One region of the Rhizobium sp. LjRoot254 genome, then DNA from elsewhere that is predicted to be linked to it. Evidence: riboswitches for the same ligand, from Rfam matches in the RefSeq annotation. Region 1 holds a riboswitch; each other region holds the start of a gene.

What was found. Region 1 has a riboswitch for cobalamin ahead of bluB (5,6-dimethylbenzimidazole synthase). Riboswitches for the same ligand answer to the same signal wherever they lie in the genome.
Region 2: linked by a shared signal. The riboswitch ahead of ACSQ26_RS07815 (CbtB domain-containing protein) and the one ahead of bluB (5,6-dimethylbenzimidazole synthase) in region 1 are both predicted to bind cobalamin.
Region 3: linked by a shared signal. The riboswitch ahead of ACSQ26_RS17620 (aromatic ring-hydroxylating oxygenase subunit alpha) and the one ahead of bluB (5,6-dimethylbenzimidazole synthase) in region 1 are both predicted to bind cobalamin.

The regions. Positions count from the first base shown of each region.
Region 1 covers NZ_CAXUSM020000001.1:3,351,115-3,357,576, reverse strand. The annotation lists gene ACSQ26_RS16610 (F0F1 ATP synthase subunit C) at 1-64, shown strand, start outside; gene ACSQ26_RS16605 (F0F1 ATP synthase subunit B) at 152-754, shown strand; gene ACSQ26_RS16600 (F0F1 ATP synthase subunit B) at 769-1,263, shown strand; gene bluB (5,6-dimethylbenzimidazole synthase) at 1,459-2,193, opposite strand; cobalamin riboswitch at 2,235-2,409, opposite strand; gene ACSQ26_RS16590 (ribonuclease HII) at 2,653-3,306, opposite strand; gene ACSQ26_RS16585 (PA0069 family radical SAM protein) at 3,501-4,658, opposite strand; gene ACSQ26_RS16580 (glycosyl transferase) at 4,782-5,297, shown strand; gene ACSQ26_RS16575 (transcriptional regulator) at 5,301-5,618, opposite strand; gene glyS (glycine--tRNA ligase subunit beta) at 5,769-6,462, opposite strand, start outside.
Region 2 covers NZ_CAXUSM020000001.1:1,613,052-1,619,513, forward strand. The annotation lists gene ACSQ26_RS07805 (cobyric acid synthase) at 1-902, shown strand, start outside; gene ACSQ26_RS07810 (peptidoglycan-binding protein) at 1,094-2,683, shown strand; cobalamin riboswitch at 2,802-3,173, shown strand; gene ACSQ26_RS07815 (CbtB domain-containing protein) at 3,218-3,409, shown strand; gene ACSQ26_RS07820 (CbtA family protein) at 3,422-4,156, shown strand; gene cobU (bifunctional adenosylcobinamide kinase/adenosylcobinamide-phosphate guanylyltransferase) at 4,159-4,680, shown strand; gene cobW (cobalamin biosynthesis protein CobW) at 4,685-5,734, shown strand; gene cobN (cobaltochelatase subunit CobN) at 5,796-6,462, shown strand, end outside.
Region 3 covers NZ_CAXUSM020000001.1:3,566,229-3,572,690, forward strand. The annotation lists gene metH (methionine synthase) at 1-1,006, shown strand, start outside; gene ACSQ26_RS17610 (diaminopropionate ammonia-lyase) at 970-2,205, opposite strand; gene ACSQ26_RS17615 (Lrp/AsnC family transcriptional regulator) at 2,309-2,794, shown strand; cobalamin riboswitch at 2,879-3,081, shown strand; gene ACSQ26_RS17620 (aromatic ring-hydroxylating oxygenase subunit alpha) at 3,201-4,448, shown strand; gene ACSQ26_RS17625 (2Fe-2S iron-sulfur cluster-binding protein) at 4,463-5,569, shown strand; gene ACSQ26_RS17630 (hypothetical protein) at 5,566-5,808, shown strand; gene ACSQ26_RS17635 (DUF4864 domain-containing protein) at 5,891-6,307, shown strand; gene ACSQ26_RS17640 (sulfotransferase) at 6,342-6,462, opposite strand, start outside.

The DNA.
Region 1 (6,462 bases):
CGCCGTTACGGAAGCTCTGGGCATCTTCTCGCTGCTCATCGCCCTTCTCGCCCTGTTCGGCTGATCGGCTGCGACAAAGCATAAGGGTTGCGGGGCGGCTACCGCCCCGTGATCCGTTTTTGATACCGGCCCTCTTGGCCTGGAGGTTGGAATGTTTGTGACGACAGCATATGCTCTGTCAGCCACGGCTGCCACGGATGCAGCGGCGCCCGCGACAAGCGACGCGCATAATACAACGACGACAGCTGTTCACGAAGTTGAACACGAAGCTTTCCCGCCGTTCGATCCGTCCCATTTTCCGTCGCAGATCCTCTGGCTCGCGATCACGTTTGGCATCTTCTATTATCTGGTCGCCAAGCACATCACGCCGCGCCTGTCCGGCATTATCGAGACGCGCGAAAACCGCATTACCGCCGATCTCGCCGAGGCGACCCGTATGAAGGACGAGGCGGATGCCGCCGTCGCCAAGTACGAGCAGGAACTCGCCGCGGCCCGCGCCAAGGGCAACGCGATCGCTGCCGAAGCCCGCGAGAAGGCCAAAGCCGAGGCAACCGCCGAGCGAACCAAGCTTGATGCGGATATTTCCAAGAAGATCGCTGATGCCGAAGGCAGCATCAACGAGATCAAGAACAAGGCACTGTCGGAAGTGGCCGTCGTTGCCGAGGACACTGTAGCCCAAATCGTTCAACAGCTCACCGGCGTTTCCGTCACCAAGGCGGATGTCAAGTCGGCTGTCGGCGCGCTCAAGGCTTAAAGAGAGGGATCGCAATGTTCGATGCAACTATGTGGGCCCAGATCTGGGCACAGGTCGCTCTTGTCCTCTTCATCGGTCTGGTGATCTATCTCGGCGTGCCGAGAATGATCACCAAGAGCCTCGATGAGCGTGCCGCCAAGATCGCCGCCGAACTCGACGCCGCCAAGAAGCTGCGCGACGAAGCCCAGGCGCTGCTGACCGAATACCAGAAGAAGCGCAAGGAAGCCGAATCCGAAGCCCAGGAAATCGTTGCCGCCGCCCAGCGCGAAGCAGCGACCCTTGCCGCCGAGGCCAAGCAGAAGACCGAGGATTACGTCGCACGTCGTACCGCGCTTTCCGAGCAGAAGATCAAGAACGCCGAATCGGAAGCCGTCAACGCCGTCCGCGCCGCAGCCGTCGATCTCGCCATCGCCGCCGCCGAGAAGCTGATCGCCAGCAAGCTCGACGACAAGGCCGGCGCCGCGCTCTTCAACAACGCCGTCGGCGAAGTGAAGACAAGGCTGAACTGAGGTTCTTCGAAGGTTGAACGTCTTGCAGGCCTCGCCCCACTCGCGACGTCTTCCTCGGGCTTGTCCCGAGGATCCGGTGTCGGCGCCAGGCAATCGACGGTGAATGAGCCTTTGACGTCACCAGGTCCTCGGGACAAGCCCGAGGATGACGACAGAGTGACCGGCAACCCCCACAACATCTGCGCCGACACCGCTCTATCCCAGCCGCGCCCGGCATTCCACCACGCGATAAAAGTCCAGCACATGCGACGTCTCCGGCCAGTGCTCCTGGTAGACGAGCTTCTCCAAGGGCAGCTTCTCCCGCCAGCCTTTGACTGCCAATTCCGGCTTCGAATACAGCTGATCCACATACCCGACGCAGAGATAGGCGATGATCTCGACGCTGTCGGGAATGCCGAGTTCCTGTTTCAGCCGGTCATGATCGAAAATGCTGACCCAGCCCACGCCCACGCCTTCGGCGCGCGCCGCGAGCCAGAAATTCTGCACGGCACAGACGGTGGAATAGAGATCCATGCTGGGATTGTGGGTGCGGCCGAGCACGAAATCGCCGCCGCGCTTGCGGTCGCAAGTGATGCAGATATTGAGCGGCGCCTTGAGAATACCCTCGAGCTTCAGGCTCATATATTTGAGCTTCTGCTCCCCCTCCAGTCTGTCGGCCGCCTGGATATTGGCTTCATGGAATATCCCATGCACCGCTCGGCGCCGCGCCTCGTCACGGATAATGATGAAGTTCCACGGCTGCATGTAGCCGACCGATGGCGCTGCATGCGCCGCCGCCAGTAGGCGCTGCAGTAGCTCGTCCGGAATCGGATCGGGCAGGAATTCGTTGCGCACGTCGCGCCTGGAATAGATGGCGCGGTAGACGGCGGCGCGTTCGGCTTCGGAAAATGGTCCCGCAGCGGCGAGATGACGTGACGGTTCGGCCTGCATGTGTCCCTCACATGGTTTGGCACCGCAGGGGCCGTCCGCGCCCCTCAGCTATCTGTCCGGCCGGTCTTCTGGCTTGGGTTCACCTGGCGCTCGCGGCCTTCCCGGTTTCCCAGTGGCATGTCGCGAAACCATCCCCCTCACAGCGTTGGGCACGCGCCGGATTTCTGACCGGCTTCCCGATTCTCCTCGAAAGGCACCGGACGAGAATGGTTTAAGCAGGATCGTTGAATCCGTGCAATGTCCACTGGCGACGGGTGACGTCGTCTTACACCGCCAGGCCCAAGATGGAGGACGGAAAGTGCCTCTTGTCCCCGCTTCTCCCCTTGGGGAGAAGGTGGCCGAAGGCCGGATGAGGGGTTCTCAAAACACGCGCGTGGAGTGGGAACCCCTCATCGCCTCGCTACGCTCGGCACTTCTCCCCAAGGGGAGAAGCGGGAGCAGGGCTTTGCCCCACAGAAACTACTCCATCAGCCGGAACGGACTGAACGTCATCCGGTGGATCGCACATGGCCCGTGAATGGTGATCGCCTCGCGATGCACCTCGGTCGCATAGCCAGCATGCTGTTCGAAGCCATATTGCGGAAAGGTGATGCCGGCGGCCTGCATCATCCGGTCACGCGTCACTTTGGCGACGATCGAGGCTGCGGCGATTGAGAACGAACGTGCGTCGCCCTTCACCAGCGCCTTGCCGGGGCAAGTGAGGCCCGGTGGCACATCGCGGCCGTCGATCAGCACGAACTTCGCCCGTTTGGGGAGTGACGCCACGGCTCGCCGCATCGCCTCGAGGCTCGCCCTGAGGATGTTCGTCCGGTCGATCGCGATGGCGCTCAGCGACGAGATCGCGACATCCGCCGTCGCCAGGATTTCCTCGTAAAGCTCTTCCCGCCGCGCCGCCGTCAATTGCTTGGAATCGTTGAGACCCTTCGGAATCTTGCGCGGATCGAGGATCACGGCACTCGCCACCACAGGCCCGGCCAACGGCCCACGGCCTGCCTCATCGACGCCTGCGACCGGCAGGAAGCCGTCGCGCATCAGCCCCTTCTCGAACCGGAAGGTGGGGACAATTTCCTCTTCCAGTAAAGGAAGGGAATCGGATGAGGTCAAACGAGCCATGCGGGATAGTTCGCATATTCATCCGATTCCCTGCAAGTCCCGATACGAGGGCGGCGCATCGGGACCACGAGCATGTCGTTTCAACATGCTCAGCATGACAGGAGCGCTGGCGGCGCGCTCCCATCATGTATTCCCAGCCGGAACCCGAGCGGGCGGGGATGCCAGGTCCCGGCTGGAAAGCGTCAATAAGAAACTCAGAGCAGCGAGAGCTGCACGCCATGTCCATCAGGCGGTACGAAGAGATCGCTGTTGAGCCCGATCGTGCGCCGCGTCAGGCCGTATTTCTTGGCGGCGAGCTCGAAGCGGCGGCTGATCTGCCAGGCATAGGGACCCGTCCCCTTCATCCGCTTGCCGAACTCGGCATCGTAATCCTTGCCGCCGCGCATCGAGCGGATCAGGCTCATCACGTGACGATAACGGTCCGGATAGTGGCGCAGCAGCCAATCGCGAAACAGCGGACTCACTTCCAGCGGCAGCCGAAGCAGCACATAGCTCGCCTCCTTCGCGCCTGCGGCGGCGCCCGCATCGAGGATGCGCTCGAGCTCGTGGTCGTTGAGCGCGGGGATCATCGGCGATGCCATCACGGCGGTCGGAATGCCCGCCTCGCTCATCGCCTTGATCGCCTCGAGCCGCTTGGTCGGCGTCGATGCCCGCGGCTCCATCAGCCGCGCCAGCTTCCGGTCCATGGTGGTGACCGAAAGCGCTGCCCTAGCCAGACCCTTTTCCGCCATCTTGGCGAGGATATCGATATCCCGCGTGATCAGCGCCGACTTCGTCACGATCGCCACCGGATGATTGGCTGCCGCCAGCACTTCGAGGATCTGGCGCATGATCCGCCATTCCTTCTCGATCGGCTGGTAGGGATCGGTATTGGTGCCGATCGCGATGGTCCTCGGCTTGTAGCCGGGCTTGGAAAGCTCTCGTTCCAGCAGTTTCGCCGCATCCGGCTTGGCAAACAGCTTGGATTCGAAATCGAGCCCCGGCGACAGGCCCATATAGGCATGCGTCGGTCGTGCGAAGCAGTAGATGCAGCCGTGTTCACAGCCGCGATAGGGATTGATCGAGCGGTCGAAAGGGATGTCCGGGCTGTCGTTGCGGGTGATGATGGCACGCGGCTTCTCAACCTGCACTTCGGTCTTGAACGGCGCAAGCGTCTCGAACGTCTGCCAGCCGTCGTCGAGCACCTCGCGTTCCTGCGGCTCGAACCGGCCCGACGGATTGAGCCCGGCGCCACGGCCGCGACGGCGGTCGATCTCGATCCTGAGACCGGATTCCTTCAGCAGGCTATCGGCAATATCTGCCGTATTGGCAGGCGCGAATGCAGCCTGCCGCGCGAGCGACATGTTGATCATTGGCTTCTCCGGGGAGGCGAATCTCCGCCTCTCGATGATTATTTTCCTATCGCGAAAATGAGAACATTGCAAGAACAAAATTACCGACTCGCAATTTTCCGAGGCTTCAATTATGGGTAAGCAATGCTGACTGTTTTAATCGAATGCCGGGATAACGAGCCCGAACTTGCCTATACGCTGGCCGTTCTCGTCTCCGGCGCGGTCGATGGCCTGGTGAGTGATGTGATCGTGCTGGACCACGGTTCGCGCGATGGCTCCGCGCGCGTAGCCGATGCCGCCGGCTGCCGCTTCATCGACAAATGGGATCTGCATGATGTGCTGGGTTCAGTGCGCGGCGAATGGCTGATGCTGCTCGAACCGGGCGCCCGGCCACAGGCCGGCTGGATCGAGGAGGTGCTGGAATATGCCTCGCTCGCCAAGGTGCCCGCCCGCTTCTCCCCCTCCCGCAGCTTTCCCCGGCCGTTCCTCAAGCGTTGGCGGCGCAAGGGCGTGCTCGAACTCGGCTTCCTGATGCCGAAGCGCCAGGCCGCCGCACTGGCCAAGCCTGGCATGGGGCTGACGGCGCTGGCCAAGGCGTCATCAGTGCGGAAGTTGAGGTCGGAGTTGATACCGGCATGGGTAATCAGCGAAGGGCGGTAGCCCTCACGCCGCCGTGCTGACCTCCAGCTGTATCCCCTGGTGGCGTTGCAATATGCCAATGACCCTGAACATCTCAGCCGCGCGCGGATTGCCCGATGGCTGGAACATGCGCTTGAGATGGCGCACCGTCAGGCCGGATTCGGTGGCGAGGTCGTCGAAGCCGATCGTGGCGTCGATATAGTCCTTGAGCACGCTCTTGGCGGTGGCCATGTCGTCCGCCAGCATCACTTCCACGGCATGCGAGAACAGCGCGTAGCGGAAGCCGTCATCGGCCTGGATGCGCGCCTTGACGGTTTTTCTGATCGTCCTGGTCAAAGCCATTGAATACCGCCCGCTGCAAGTTGAAATCCGTCGCCACACAATATGGGGTCGATTTCGTCGCATTCACGGCGCAGAAGTCAAATAAAGTTGATCGGCCCAAGAAGCTATTGCGGAGCGGGCCTCCGCACCACGCCCCTTGGTGGCCGCCGCCTATCCCGAAATCTTCGAGAAGTCGGCAACCGTGGCCGTCGCGGCACGGATGGCGGAGAGCAGCGCCAGGCGATTGGCCCGGATATCGGCGTTCTCGTCGTTCACCAGCACGTCGTTGAAGAACGTATCGACCGGGCCACGCAGTCTGGAAAGCGCCTCCATCGCCGCGCCGAAATCCTCGCGGGCCACGGCGCTGGCCGCATCCTGCGAGGCATTGACGATTGCCGCATGCAGGCTCTTCTCGGCCGGCAGCGTCAGCAGCTGCAGATCGATCCGGTCGGCGATCCTGGTGCCCTTCTTCTCCTCGGCGGCGAGCAATTGCGTGGCGCGCTTGGTGCCCGCCAGCAGGTTCTTGCCGTCCTCGGTGTCGATGAATTTCGCCAGCGCTTCGGCGCGGCGGGTAATGGATAGGATGCGCTTGGTGGCTTCCATACCAGGCATCGGAACTTCTCTTTGCGTACCCATGTTGAGCACGGCATCAACAATATCTGGGCGAATGCCGGTTTCTTTGAGCTGTACTTTTAGGCGCTCTCCAAAAAAAGTCGACAAGTCAGAAGCGACCATCACTGGATCGCAGTTGGCAAAGCTATTTGCGTGTCGATACGCAAACCAGTTCACATCCAGATCCAGCTTGTTTTCTAAGATAACGCTAATCACACCCAGCGCCGCACGCCGCAGCGCATAAGGATCCTTC
Region 2 (6,462 bases), 1.7 Mb from region 1:
ACCGTGCGATGATATCGGGCTATCTGATCAACAAGTTCCGTGGCGACGTGACGCTCTTCGATGACGGCATCAGTGCGATCGAGCGCTTTACCGGCTGGCCCTGTTTCGGCGTCATCCCCTGGCTCCGGGATGCGGGACGGCTGCCGGCCGAGGATTCTGTCACGCTCGAACGGCTGGCGAAGGGCGAGGCGAGGGCGCTGAAAGTCGCCGTGCCGGTCACGCCGAGGATCGCCAATTTCGACGATTTCGACGCGCTGCGGTCGGAGCCTTCGGTCGAACTCGTTTTCGTCAGGCCCGGCGAGCGGATGCCCGCAGACGCGGGGCTGGTGGTGCTGGCCGGTTCGAAGGCAACGATCTCGGACCTCATCTCGCTCAAGGCCGAAGGTTGGGACAAGGACATCTTGGCGCATGCGCGGCGCGGCGGACGCGTGATCGGCATTTGCGGCGGCTACCAGATGCTCGGGCGCACCGTGCGCGATCCGCTCGGGATCGAAGGCAGTGTTGCGGAGATCGAGGGACTCGGCCTGCTCGATGTCGAGACCGTGATGGCGCCCGAAAAGCGGCTCGCGAATTCCTCGGCGCGGTCGATACCGTTCGAGACGGCGCTTTCAGGCTACGAAATCCATCTCGGCGAAACACAGGGTCCGGATCATGTCAGGCCCTATGTCGAGATCGAGGGCCGGGCCGATGGAGCGATGTCCGTCGATGGCAGGATCGCGGGGACCTATCTGCACCGCCTGTTCGACAGCGATGGTTTTCGCGCGCGGCTTCTGGCGAGCTTCGGGATCGAGGGCGGACAGTCGGATTACCGGACGTCCGTCGACGATGCATTGGACGGCGTCGCCGCCGAGCTTGAGCGGCATCTCGATCCGCACTGGCTCGACGCGCTGATGGCCCGTTGAAACGAGATGTTCAGCAACAGTTCATGTTGCCGACAATAAAGTTTCGAATAAATGGACCGCACCAACCGTGCATAGGATGAACAGGCGTCGCGTACGTCTTTTATCGTGCTTTCTATTTTCAGCCGCGCTATGATTAGAATATCTTGACATAGTGGAGCTGAAACAAAGATTTCAGGCAAACGGGGGAAGAAATGAATTTGCCCAAACACATCAATATCCTGATGGCATCCGTCGTCACGTTTTCAGTTGCTATTTCGCCGATCGAGATCTCGGTCGCGTATGCGCAGAGTGCTCCCGCGGCGGAAGCGCCGGGCGATTCGGGCTGGCAGAAGGAATTCGAGCTGTGGCGCACCTCCAACAAGGGCGGCAAGCCGGCTGACTATCAGAAATATCTCCGCGTCTATCCCAACGGCAAGTTCGCCAATGTCGCCAAGCGCCGGATTGAAGAGCTGAATGCCGCGACCCAGACGGCTGTCCCGGCCGACGAGACCGCAGCTGTCAACGACGCCTCCAAGAACGTACCCGCCGACAATGCGCAATCGACCGCCGATGCGGCCAAGGATGTCGAACTGTGGCGCCAGGTCTCCAAGACAGGCAAGCAGGCGGACTACGAGAAATACCTGAAGCAATTCCCGAACGGCAAGTTCGCCAAGGTCGCCAAGACCCGTATCGAGAACCTCGTTGCCAAGACCAATGCGCCGGCCGAAGAGTCCGTCGAGGTCGCCTCCAAGAAGGTCGAGCCCGCGCAGGACGTCCAGGCCGACGACCAGCAGGCCGAGGTACAGGACCAGGCGGACACCCAGCCGGTCGCCCAGGACCAGGCCCAGACCGATGCTGGGGACGACAACGCCGCGACAGAGACCGCGCAGACGGAAGAGAAGCCCGCTGCCGGCGCAGATTGGGAACAGGAATACGCGCTGTGGAAGGCCGCCTCGGACGGCAACACGGTGACCGAATACGAAGCCTATCTCCGGACCTATCCGAACGGCAAGTTCGCGGCCATCGCCCAGGCCCGCGTCGTGCAACTGACGGCCGCCGAACAGCCCGATCCGACGATTGCCGAGGGCGACGACACGCAGAACGATGCGACCAACAAGGCCAATGTCGCCGGCAACCGCAAGAACAACAAGCAGCAGCCCGACGATCAGGCCGCCGAGGACGACCAGTCCCAGCCGGCAGACGATCAGGCGCAGGACACGGCCAACCTGGACAACACGCAGGATGACGATTCGGCGGCCGCCGATCGGCAGAACAGCATGGCGAAGAAGCAGGGTGGGCTCACCCAGCAGCCGGACCAGGCGCAGGATCAGAACCAAGACCAGAACCAGCAGCAGGCCCAGTATACCGAAGGTTCCGAGGACATCGAAGCCTCTGTGCTCGACCGCGAGCAGCGCCACGAGTTGCAGGGCCGCCTGAGCGCGCTCGGCTACGACACGCTGGGTACCGACGGCGCCTTCGGTCCGCGCACCCGTGATGCCATCGCCTCCTGGCAGCAGGACAACGGCGCGCCGGTGACCGGCTATCTCTCGGAAGACCAGATCGACGCGATCCGCGTTGCTTCGGCCGCGTCCTATGCGACCTGGCTGGCGACCGCTGCTCCGGTGGTGATCCGCCGCGTGCGCCCGCGTACCGAATGGGTTGTGGTCCGGCCGCGCTATGTGGTCAGGCGCCCAGCCGCGGTGGTCGTGGTCAAGCCCTTCCGCAACAGGGCTCGGTACAACAACCGCGTAAAGGTCAAGATCAGGTTCAATGGCGGCTGCCGCAAGCGGCGCCGTTGCTGAGCGGCATTAATACTAGCTTTGAACGGGGCGCTTCGGCGCCCCGTTTTCATTTTGGGCGCCTGGCGTATTCGCGACAGGCAGATGTCGATATGCCGATTGACTTGGGTCCGTGGACCCTCTAGATTCCAGCCTGTTTGGTTCCCAGCGGGCATAAGCCCAAGGGATCAAAAGGGAATGGGAAGAATGGACCCAATCAGGGCGTTTTCATCCCGGCCGACCCCGCGACTGTAGAGCGGACAAGCAAATTCCAGGGGTGTTTTCAAAGCCTGACGTGACCAAGGCAATAGTGCCGGGGCGGATGGCGGAGAGAGTGCTTCAAAGCCACTGAAGGGCCAATGCGGCAACACGGGGCGGGACGCCTCCCATCTACGAATTGTCCCCCACGCGCAAAGGCAAAACCTTCGGGAAGGCGAGGAAGATGCGTTGGCTCATGCTCAAGCATGGGCCTGGACCCGTGAGCCAGGAGACCTGCCAGACAACACGGGCGCATTCGCGCCAAAAAGGCTTATTCTTGCCAGCAGCACGGAGGTTGTTATGGCGCATTCTGCAGTTTCTACCCGGTCTACTTCGGTTTCGGCCATCCCGGTTTCGGATCGTCTCGTCGCGGGCGTGCTCGCCCTGCTTCTCGGCTCGTTCCTGATCTTCGGCGCCGGCTTTGCGCATTCGTCCGTGTTGCATGACACCGCACACGACGTTCGCCATGCCAACGGCTTTCCCTGCCACTAAAGGGCCATCAAAATGATCGTCAAATATCTTCTGGCTGCGCTTGTGGCCGGACTGCTGGCTGGTGCGCTCCAGACGGTGGCGCAGCAGGCGAAGGTCGTTCCGCTGATTCTCGAGGCGGAGAAATACGAAAACGCGCCCGCCGAGAAACATGACCATACGACCGGCCTGAATCTCACGCTGGTCAGCAAGGCCTATGCTCATGAGCACGAAGCAACGGCTGCGGCTGGTGCAGAGGAAGAGGGCGGCATGCTGTTCGGCGTCAACCGGATCACCGGCACGCTGATGGCAAACCTGGTGTCGGGCGCCGGCTTTGCACTGATCCTGATGGCGGTGATCTTCCTCACCGGTAGGGTCATCACACTCGGCAATGGCGTTCTGTGGGGTTCGGCCGCATGGCTCACCTTCCATCTGATGCCCTCGATCGGCCTGCCGCCAGAGCTTCCGGGCTTTCCGGCCGCTGAGCTCTTCGATCGCCAGCTATGGTGGGTCGGTACGGTGGTCGCCACGGCCGTCGCGCTCTATCTTCTGGTTCTGCGCAAGGAAGTCTGGGCCAAGGTCGCGGGCATCGGGATGCTGGCGTTACCGCACGTCGTCGGCGCGCCACAGCCGACCGATATCAGCAGCAATGTCCCTGCGATCCTCGCGGCTGAATTCGCCGTCGCGACGCTCTCGGCGGGCCTGTTCTTCTGGGTCGTGCTTGGCCTGTTCATGGGCGCGATCAACGATCGCTGGCTGAAGACGGCCTGACCATGAACGCCCCGAGCAGTGCCGTCCTGGTGCTGGGCGGGGCGCGATCCGGCAAATCGGCTTTTGCGGAAAGGCTGGTCGCGGAGACCGGCCTTTCACGCCATTACATCGCCACCGGCCGGGCCTGGGACGACGAGATGCGCGAGCGCATCGCGAAACACAGGTCCGATCGCGGCGAAGGCTGGCGGACGCATGAGGAGCCCTTGGCGCTGGTCGAGCGGCTCGAAGCGCTCGATGATCCCGGCAACGTGATCCTGGTCGACTGCCTGACGCTCTGGGTCACCAACCTGATGATGGAAGAGCTAGATATGGCCGGGGAATTCGCCCGGCTGGCGGATTTCATACCGAGGGCCAAGGCGAAGCTCGTTCTGGTTTCCAACGAGGTGGGGCTCGGCATCGTGCCTGACAACCGCATGGCGCGGGAATTCCGCGATCATGCCGGACGGCTCCACCAATCGATCGCGGCCGCTGCCGCCGAAGTGTATTTCGTGGCGGCCGGTCTGCCGCTCAAGATGAAGGGTTGAAGCAATGCAGAAGATACCGGCCACGGTGATCACCGGCTTTCTCGGCGCGGGCAAGACGACGATGATCCGCAACATGCTGATGAATGCCAATGGCAAGAAGATCGCGCTGATCATCAATGAATTCGGTGATCTCGGCGTCGATGGCGACGTGCTGAAGGGCTGCGGCGCGGAAGCCTGCACCGAGGACGATATCATCGAGCTCAACAATGGCTGCATCTGCTGCACGGTTGCTGACGACTTCATTCCGACGATGGAAAAGCTGCTGGCGCGCAAGGTCCGGCCCGACCACATCATCATCGAGACATCGGGTCTTGCGCTGCCACAGCCGCTGGTCGCTGCCTTCAACTGGCCGGGGATCAAGACGGCCGTAACGGTCGATGGGGTCGTGACGGTGGTCGATAGCGCCGCCGTCGCTGCCGGCCGCTTCGCGGACGATCACGATGCGCTCGATGCCCAGCGGGTCGAGGACCAGGGCCTCGACCACGAAAGCCCGATTGAGGAACTGTTCGAGGACCAGTTGACCGCCGCCGACCTGATCGTGCTGAACAAGGCCGACCTGCTCGACGCGGCGGGCCTGCAGTCCGTCCGCGATATTGTCTCCAACGCCATATCCCGCAAGCCGCGGATGATCGAGGCGCGCAACGGCGACCTGCCGGCTTCGGTTTTGCTCGGCCTTGGCGTCGGCACAGAGGATCATATCGATCTGCGCAAGTCGCATCACGAACTTGAGCATGAAGGCGCGCCGCACGACCACGATCATGACGAGTTCGAGAGCTTCATCGTCGAACTCGGCGCACTTGACGATGCCAATGCCTTCGTGGACGCACTCAAGCCGGTGATCGACCGCCACGATATCCTGCGGCTCAAGGGCTTTGCCGAGGTGAAGGGCAAGCCGATGCGGCTGGTGATCCAGGCGGTCGGCTCGCGCATCGACACCTATTTCGACCGGCCATGGACGGCAAGCGAGAAGCGCGGCACGCGGCTGGTGGTGATCGGCCTGCATGACGAGATGGACGACGAGGCTATAATGCGGGATATCAAGGCGCTGGGTTGAGTTTGCCGCTCCGCTCGCTGTCGTGGCATAGTAGGCCGAGTACTATTCAGGACGGCAGCTGATGCATCTACTTCTTGCCCAGAAGGGTTCGATTTCCGAAGGCGACGAGGCGTTCGACCTTGGCCAGTCGCCGGGCGATATCCTGTTTCTATCTGCCGCCGATACCGAAATTGCCAGCGTTGCGGCCTTCGCCAACAAAGGCGGGCCGAGCTGGCGGCTGGTCAATCTGGCGAGCCTCAAGCATCCGATGTCGATCGACATGTGGATCGACAAGACCGCCCGGCATGCCAAGCTTGTGGTGTTGCGGGCACTCGGTGGCGTGAGCTATTTTTCCTATCTGATCGAAGCGCTGACGGCTGCTGCGAAGGCACATGGTTTCAAGTTCGCGGCGCTACCGGGTGACGATCGGCCGGATGCCGGGCTCGATCCCTGGTCGACGGTGGCAGGCGAGGACTGCGCGCGGTTGTGGTCCTATCTGGTCGAGGGCGGCGAGACGAACATGTCGCGGTTTGCCGGGATGGCCGAGGCGCTGGTTTCGGGTGGTGACAGGCCGGAGAAGGCCGAGACGCTTGCCAAGGCGGGGATTTGGTGGCCGGGCAGGGGTGTGATTGATGTCGATGCGTGGGAACGTGTGGCTTCACCCCCCTCTGTCCTGCCGGACATCTCCCCCTCAAGGGGGAAGATTGACTCGTGGGGATCGTCCCGCGTCTCATTGACCGACGAGTCTA
Region 3 (6,462 bases), 220 kb from region 1:
GCGGGTGCCGCTCGCAGCTGCGCGTGCCAATGCGCATAAGATCGACTGGGCCAATTACACGCCGCCGAAGCCATCGTTCCTCGGCACCAAGGTGTTCGACAACTGGGATCTGGCGGAGCTTGCCCGCTATATCGACTGGACCCCGTTCTTCCAGACCTGGGAGCTCAAGGGCCGCTATCCGGCTATCCTCGACGATGAAAAGCAGGGGGTCGCGGCCCGGCAACTGTTTGAGGATGCACAGGCGATGCTGGCAAAGGTCATCGACGAGAAATGGTTCGTCCCCAAGGCCGTGATCGGGTTCTGGCCGGCCAATGCGGTCGGCGATGACATCAAGCTGTTCACGGACGAAAATCGTTCGGATGAATTGGCGACATTCTTCACGCTACGCCAGCAATTGTCCAAACGCGATGGCAAGGCGAATGTCGCGCTGGCGGATTTCGTTGCGCCCGCCTCATCCGGCAAGCCGGACTATATCGGCGGCTTCGTCGTCACGGCAGGCATCGAGGAAGTGGCGATCGCGGAACGCTTCGAGCGCGCCAATGACGATTATTCTTCGATCATGGTCAAGGCGCTGGCCGACCGTTTCGCGGAGGCATTCGCCGAACGCATGCATGAGGTCGTGCGCAAGGAATTCTGGGGTTATGGCGCGGATGAGACGTTTGCCCCCGAAGACCTGATCGGCGAGCCCTATCAGGGCATCCGCCCCGCGCCAGGCTATCCCGCTCAGCCCGATCATACCGAGAAGGCCACGCTGTTCGAACTGCTGGATGCCGAGAAGACCGCTGGAGTGACGCTGACCGAGAGCTACGCCATGTGGCCGGGATCGTCCGTCTCGGGCATCTATCTCAGCCATCCCGAGAGCTATTACTTCGGCGTCGCCAAGGTCGAGCGCGATCAGGTCGAGGATTATGCAGTGCGCAAATCCATGGCGATCAACGAGGTCGAACGCTGGCTCGGGCCGGTACTGAACTACATTCCCGCGCCGGCAGCCGAAGCGGCAGAATAATCCACGCCTAGCCCGGCCGTAACCTCCGCCGGCGTCCTGCCGACCAGCATGCGGTATTTCTCCGGATCTGTCGCGCCTTCGGTATTGATGACGAAGACCCGCGATTTCGCGTTGAGCCCGAGTTTGAGCTTTATGGCCGGATCGGCAGCGGCACGCAGCAGTCCCGCAAGGCCGACGCCGCCGCTCTCGCCCGCCACGATCGCCGGGTCCTTGCCGAGCGGGTTGGCGAGCCGCCGCATGATCGTAATCGCATCCTCCTCATCGACGGTCATGAAGCCATCACCGACGCGGGCAAGAATCCGCCAGGCGACAAGTGAAGGCTCGTAGCATTCGAGCATCGCCATGACAGTCGGCTCGCCATGCGGTATCTTGACGGGATGGCCAGCGCGCGCCGTCTCGACGATGCAGGCGGAACGCGCCGGATCGACGACGGTGAGGATTGGCCGCTTGTCGCCGAGCGCGATCGCGAGATGTCCTGCCACGGCAGCGGCGATGCCGCCGACACCCGACTGGACGAAGACATGGGTCGGCGGTTCCGGCAGCGCGCGCAGCGCCTCGCGGACGATCGCCGTGTAGCCTTGCATGACCAGGCCGGGAATGCGCTCATAGCCGGTCCAGGACGTGTCGGAGACGATGGTCCAGCCGTTCTCCCTGGCGACCCGAGCTGCCTCACGCACCGAATCGTCATAGGTGCCGGCGACGCGGATCATCTCGGCGCCGAAGCGGGCGATGGCCGCCACCCGCTCGTCGCTCACGCCGCCATGCACGACGATCGCGGCGCGGGCGCCGACCAGTTGCGCGCCCTGCGCCACCGAGCGCCCATGATTGCCATCGGTCGCGCAGGCGAAGGTCATCCTGGCGGAGACGGCACGGACATCGTGTGTGGAAAGTTCGGAGACATCGACCGTCCGGCCAAGCTGGCGGCCCGCCTCTTCGAGCACCAGCCGGATCACGGCATAGGAACCGCCCAATGCCTTGAAGCTGCCGAGCCCCAGCCGTTTGCCCTCATCCTTGATGTGGATCGAGGCGATGCCGATGCTTGCAGCCAGAGCCGGCAACGAAAGCAGCGGCGTCTCCGTGTGATTGTCGCGGAAGCCGAGATAGCGTTCCACTTCCCGAGCGGAAGTGAGGCCGAGGGTTTCGGCATCCTCCGGTGTTAGCGGTTGGCAGTATTCGGGATTGGTGTTGCGCAGGAACATGATGGCCCTCCTCGATTGCTGCGTGAACATTATTGCAATCGTGGTGGGATTTGCGCTCTATATTGCTCTGAGCCTTGCAAGTTTGTTTCGTTGGAGCCCGGTTTTGCGCAAGTCCGATCCGCCTGTCGCCCTCGATGAATTCGACCGGAAGATACTCGCGATCCTGCAGGCGGATAACATGACACCGCAGCGGACGATCGGCGAGGCGGTCAATCTCTCCGCCCCAGCGGTCCAGCGCCGCATCAAGCGGTTGACCGAAGCGTGCGTCATCCAGGCCAACGTCGCCGTCGTCGATCCCGAGGCGGTCGGCCAGCCGATCACCATCTTCGTCGAGGTCGAAGTGTTCAGCGAAACGGCCGAGCAGATCGAGAGCGCCAAGCGGGAATTCGCCGGAACGCCTGAAATCCAGCAATGCTATTATGTGACGGGAGAAGCGGATTTCATCCTCGTCATCGTCGTGTCCAGCATGGCGGGTTATGAGTCGCTCACCCGCAGGCTGTTCTTCGGCAACAACAATGTGAAGCGATTCCGGACCTTCGTCGCGATGGATCGTGTCAAGGTTGGCCTCGCCGTGCCACTCGAGCGCTGAGCATTTTTCCAGGGCAAAATGATTATGTTTTCACGACGCCATCGCGATGTCGCAAATGATGACGCCATGTCGCAACGACTATGGTCTTATCAGGACACTTGAGGTGCCGATCGGGTCAAACCGGTTGGAGAATTGGGAAGCCGGTAAAATTCCGGCGCTGCCCCCGCAACGGTATTGGAACGAAAATTGTGACGGGAGTCCACTGGGCCGAATAGCCTGGGAAGGAGTCACAAAGTCCGTGAGGACAGTTCCAGAGCCCGGAAACCAGCCTCGGGATTTTGAACTCGACTGATCGCGGTGGGCGGTCAAGAGGCGGATCGCCATGCTCGCTGGATTTCCGTGCGTGCAAGCGACCTTCCCTCCATGTCCACCATGCCCAGTCCTTGGAAACCGACGAGGATCGACCATGGATATCCGTTCCGACATGCTGACGCGGCTCAGGAATCGCAAACCGGGCTACAGCCTGGACCAGCCCTTCTATATCGACCCGGATTTCCACAAGATCGACGTGGAAACCATCTGGTATCGCGACTGGCTGTTCATCGGCCACGATTGCGAGATCCCCAATCCTGGCAATTACTTCACGGTGCAGATCGGCGACTATCCCGTCGTGATCGTGCGCGGCGCCGATGGCAGGATCAACGCGCTGCACAATTCCTGCCGCCATCGCGGCTCCAGGGTCTGCAATACCGAGCGCGGCAACGCGGCCAAACTGGTCTGCCCCTATCACCAGTGGACTTACGATCTCGACGGCTCCTTGCTCTTCGCGCGCCAGATGGGCGACGATTTCAATCCCGCAGGCTTCAGCCTGAAGCCCGTCGCCTGTGAAAGCGCCGGCGGCTACATCTTCATCTGTCTCGCCGACGAGCCGCTGGATTTCGCGCCGTTCAAGAAGATGATGGAGCCCTACTTCCTGCCGCACCGGCTCCGCGACGCCAAGATCGCCTATGAGAGCACGATCATCGAGAAGGGCAACTGGAAGCTCGTCTGGGAAAACAACCGCGAATGCTACCATTGCGCCGGCAACCATCCGGAACTCTGCAAGACCTTCCCGGAAGCGCCCACCATTACCGGCGTCAATGGCGCTGCGGAAGACCCCGAAATCGTCGCGCACTGGGAAAAGTGCGAGGCGATCGGCCTGCCGAGCGAATTCACCATCGATGAGGCCGGGCAGTTCCGCACGACCCGCGTGCCGCTGCTGCGCGAGGCGATCAGCTATACGCTGTCCGGCCGCAAGGCGGTGCAGATGCGGCTTTCCGACAACGTCAACATGGACCGCATCGGCTCGCTGCTGCTCTACCACTATCCCACGACGTGGAACCACATCCTGAGTGACCATGCGATCACCTTCCGCGTGATCCCGCTGAGCGCCACCGAAACCGCGGTCACCACCAAATGGCTGGTCCACAAGGACGCCGTCGAGGGCATCGACTATCGACTCGACGAACTCATCCATGTCTGGACCGAGACGAACGACCAGGACCGCCAGATCGTCGAGGAAAATGCGCGCGGCATCCACTCGCCGGCTTATCAGCCCGGACCCTATTCCGAGATGCATGAGGGTGGCGTGATCCAGTTCGTCGACTGGTATTCCCGTTTCATCGAAGAGCGGCTTTCCGGTGTGCGCAGGCCTGCGCTGCGAAACGTCGCCTGATCGGGAGCGCCACGATGAACATGATGCTGACGGGTACGACGCCCTCCGCCCTGCCGCTCGACCAGATGACGCCGTGGAATTCGGCACGGCAGATGCTGGTCTGCACCAGCGTCACCGATGAGGCACTCGACGTGAAGACCTTCACCTTCGCGGTCGAGGGCGGCGGCTGGTTCCGTTATATGCCGGGGCAGTTCATCACGGTCGAATTGCGCGCCAAGGGCGGTGACCTGCACCGTACTTACACGGTCTCGTCGTCGCCCTCGCGCCCCTATTCGATCGCGATCACCATCAAGGCGCAGCCGGCGAGCATCGGCACGCGCTGGATGTTCGAGAATGTCTTTCCCGGTTCGCGCATCCGTGCCTATGGCCCGAGCGGTCACTTCACGCTGGCGCGCAATCCAGCGAGGAAATACCTCTTCATTTCCGCTGGTTCCGGCATCACGCCGATGATGTCGATGCTGCGCTGGCTCGCCGATTGCGATCCGGGCGCCGACGTAGCCTTCCTCAATTCGGCGCGGCGGCCGGAAGAGATCATCTTCCGCGACGAACTCGAAATGCTCGCCCGACGCATGCCGAACCTGTCGCTCGGCTTCCTGCCCGAAGGCCGCTCCGCAGCGGCACCCTGGGGCGGTCTGATGGGACGCATCGATCGCTACAAGTTCGCCCTGCTGGTTCCGGATTTCATGGACCGGGAGATCTTCTGCTGCGGCCCCGATCCCTTCATGAAGGCAGTGAGCACCATCGCCCGTGCCGAGGGCTTCGACATGGGCCATTACCATCAGGAAAGCTTTGGAGCGACATCGATCGCCGAGAGCGTGCACAAGCAGGCTCATGAGGTCGTGGCAAAGGGCAAGGTGGCGGGCCTGACCGTCAGCTTTCTCGGATCGAACGAGCAAGCCGTGTGCGAGCCCGGCCAGACCATTCTCGAGACCGCGCGCACAGCCGGCGTCCGCATTCCGGCGGCTTGCGAGTCCGGCATTTGCGGCACCTGCAAGGTCCTCAAGCGGGCCGGCGACGTCGACATGCGCCACAATGGCGGCATCAGCGAGCAGGAAATCGCCGGCGGCTATGTGCTTGCCTGCTGCTCGCGGCCGCTCACGCCCGTCGAGGTCGAGGCATGAGCACAACAGATACCAACGATAACGCGCCCCGCCATCGCCGTTCGGAGGATATGTTCCTCTCCTGGTTCTTCGGCCTGCCGGAAAACACTGATGTGGCGGCCGCTGCGCGCATCGAAATCGCGCGGATCGACAAGAGCGCCTTGCCCTGCGAGCAATTGGCGCGGCTGCGGACGATGCTGGTGCAAGCGAGCTTTCCTCAGCCGTCGATGTCGCGGAGCCGAAGACGGCAGCGCCATTGATGTGATCCGGCGCCTCCGCCTTCACGTATAAATGCGGTTGAACGGCTGATAGACCGCGTGTTCCACGAGAGGAGGCCTTCCGATGCGCGCATTGCTGGTTGCTCTTTTGCTTGTGCTTACTGCCCTGCCTGCCATCGCGGAGGACAATATCGAAACGACCAAGGGCATCATCGAGCGTCAGATCGACGCTTTCCTGAAGGACGACGCGGAGACCGCCTATTCCTTCGCCGCACCCGGCATCAAGGCGCGGTACCCGGACAAGGACGCCTTCTTCGCGATGGTGAAGAAGAGCTACCAGCCGGTCTACCGTCCCGGCAACTATGCCTTCGGCCGCAACAAGACGATCGACGACGGTGCCACGATCCTGCATGAAGTGATCATATCGGGTCAGGACGGCAAGGACTGGAGAGCCTTCTACAAGATGGTCCGCCAGCCCGACGGAACATACAAGATAGGCGGCGTGGTCGTGATGCCGGAGACGGAGAGCAAGGGTATCTGACCCGTTGTTCGCCGGATTTTATGGCGGCCAACTATCACTCCGGCGCCTCGAAGGCGTCTTCCAGATCGTAGCCGAATATTTCCCAGGGACGAAATACGAGCCGTTGCTTGAGCGCCGACGGCAGCTTTCTGAATGACTGGATGTAGCTGTCGTTG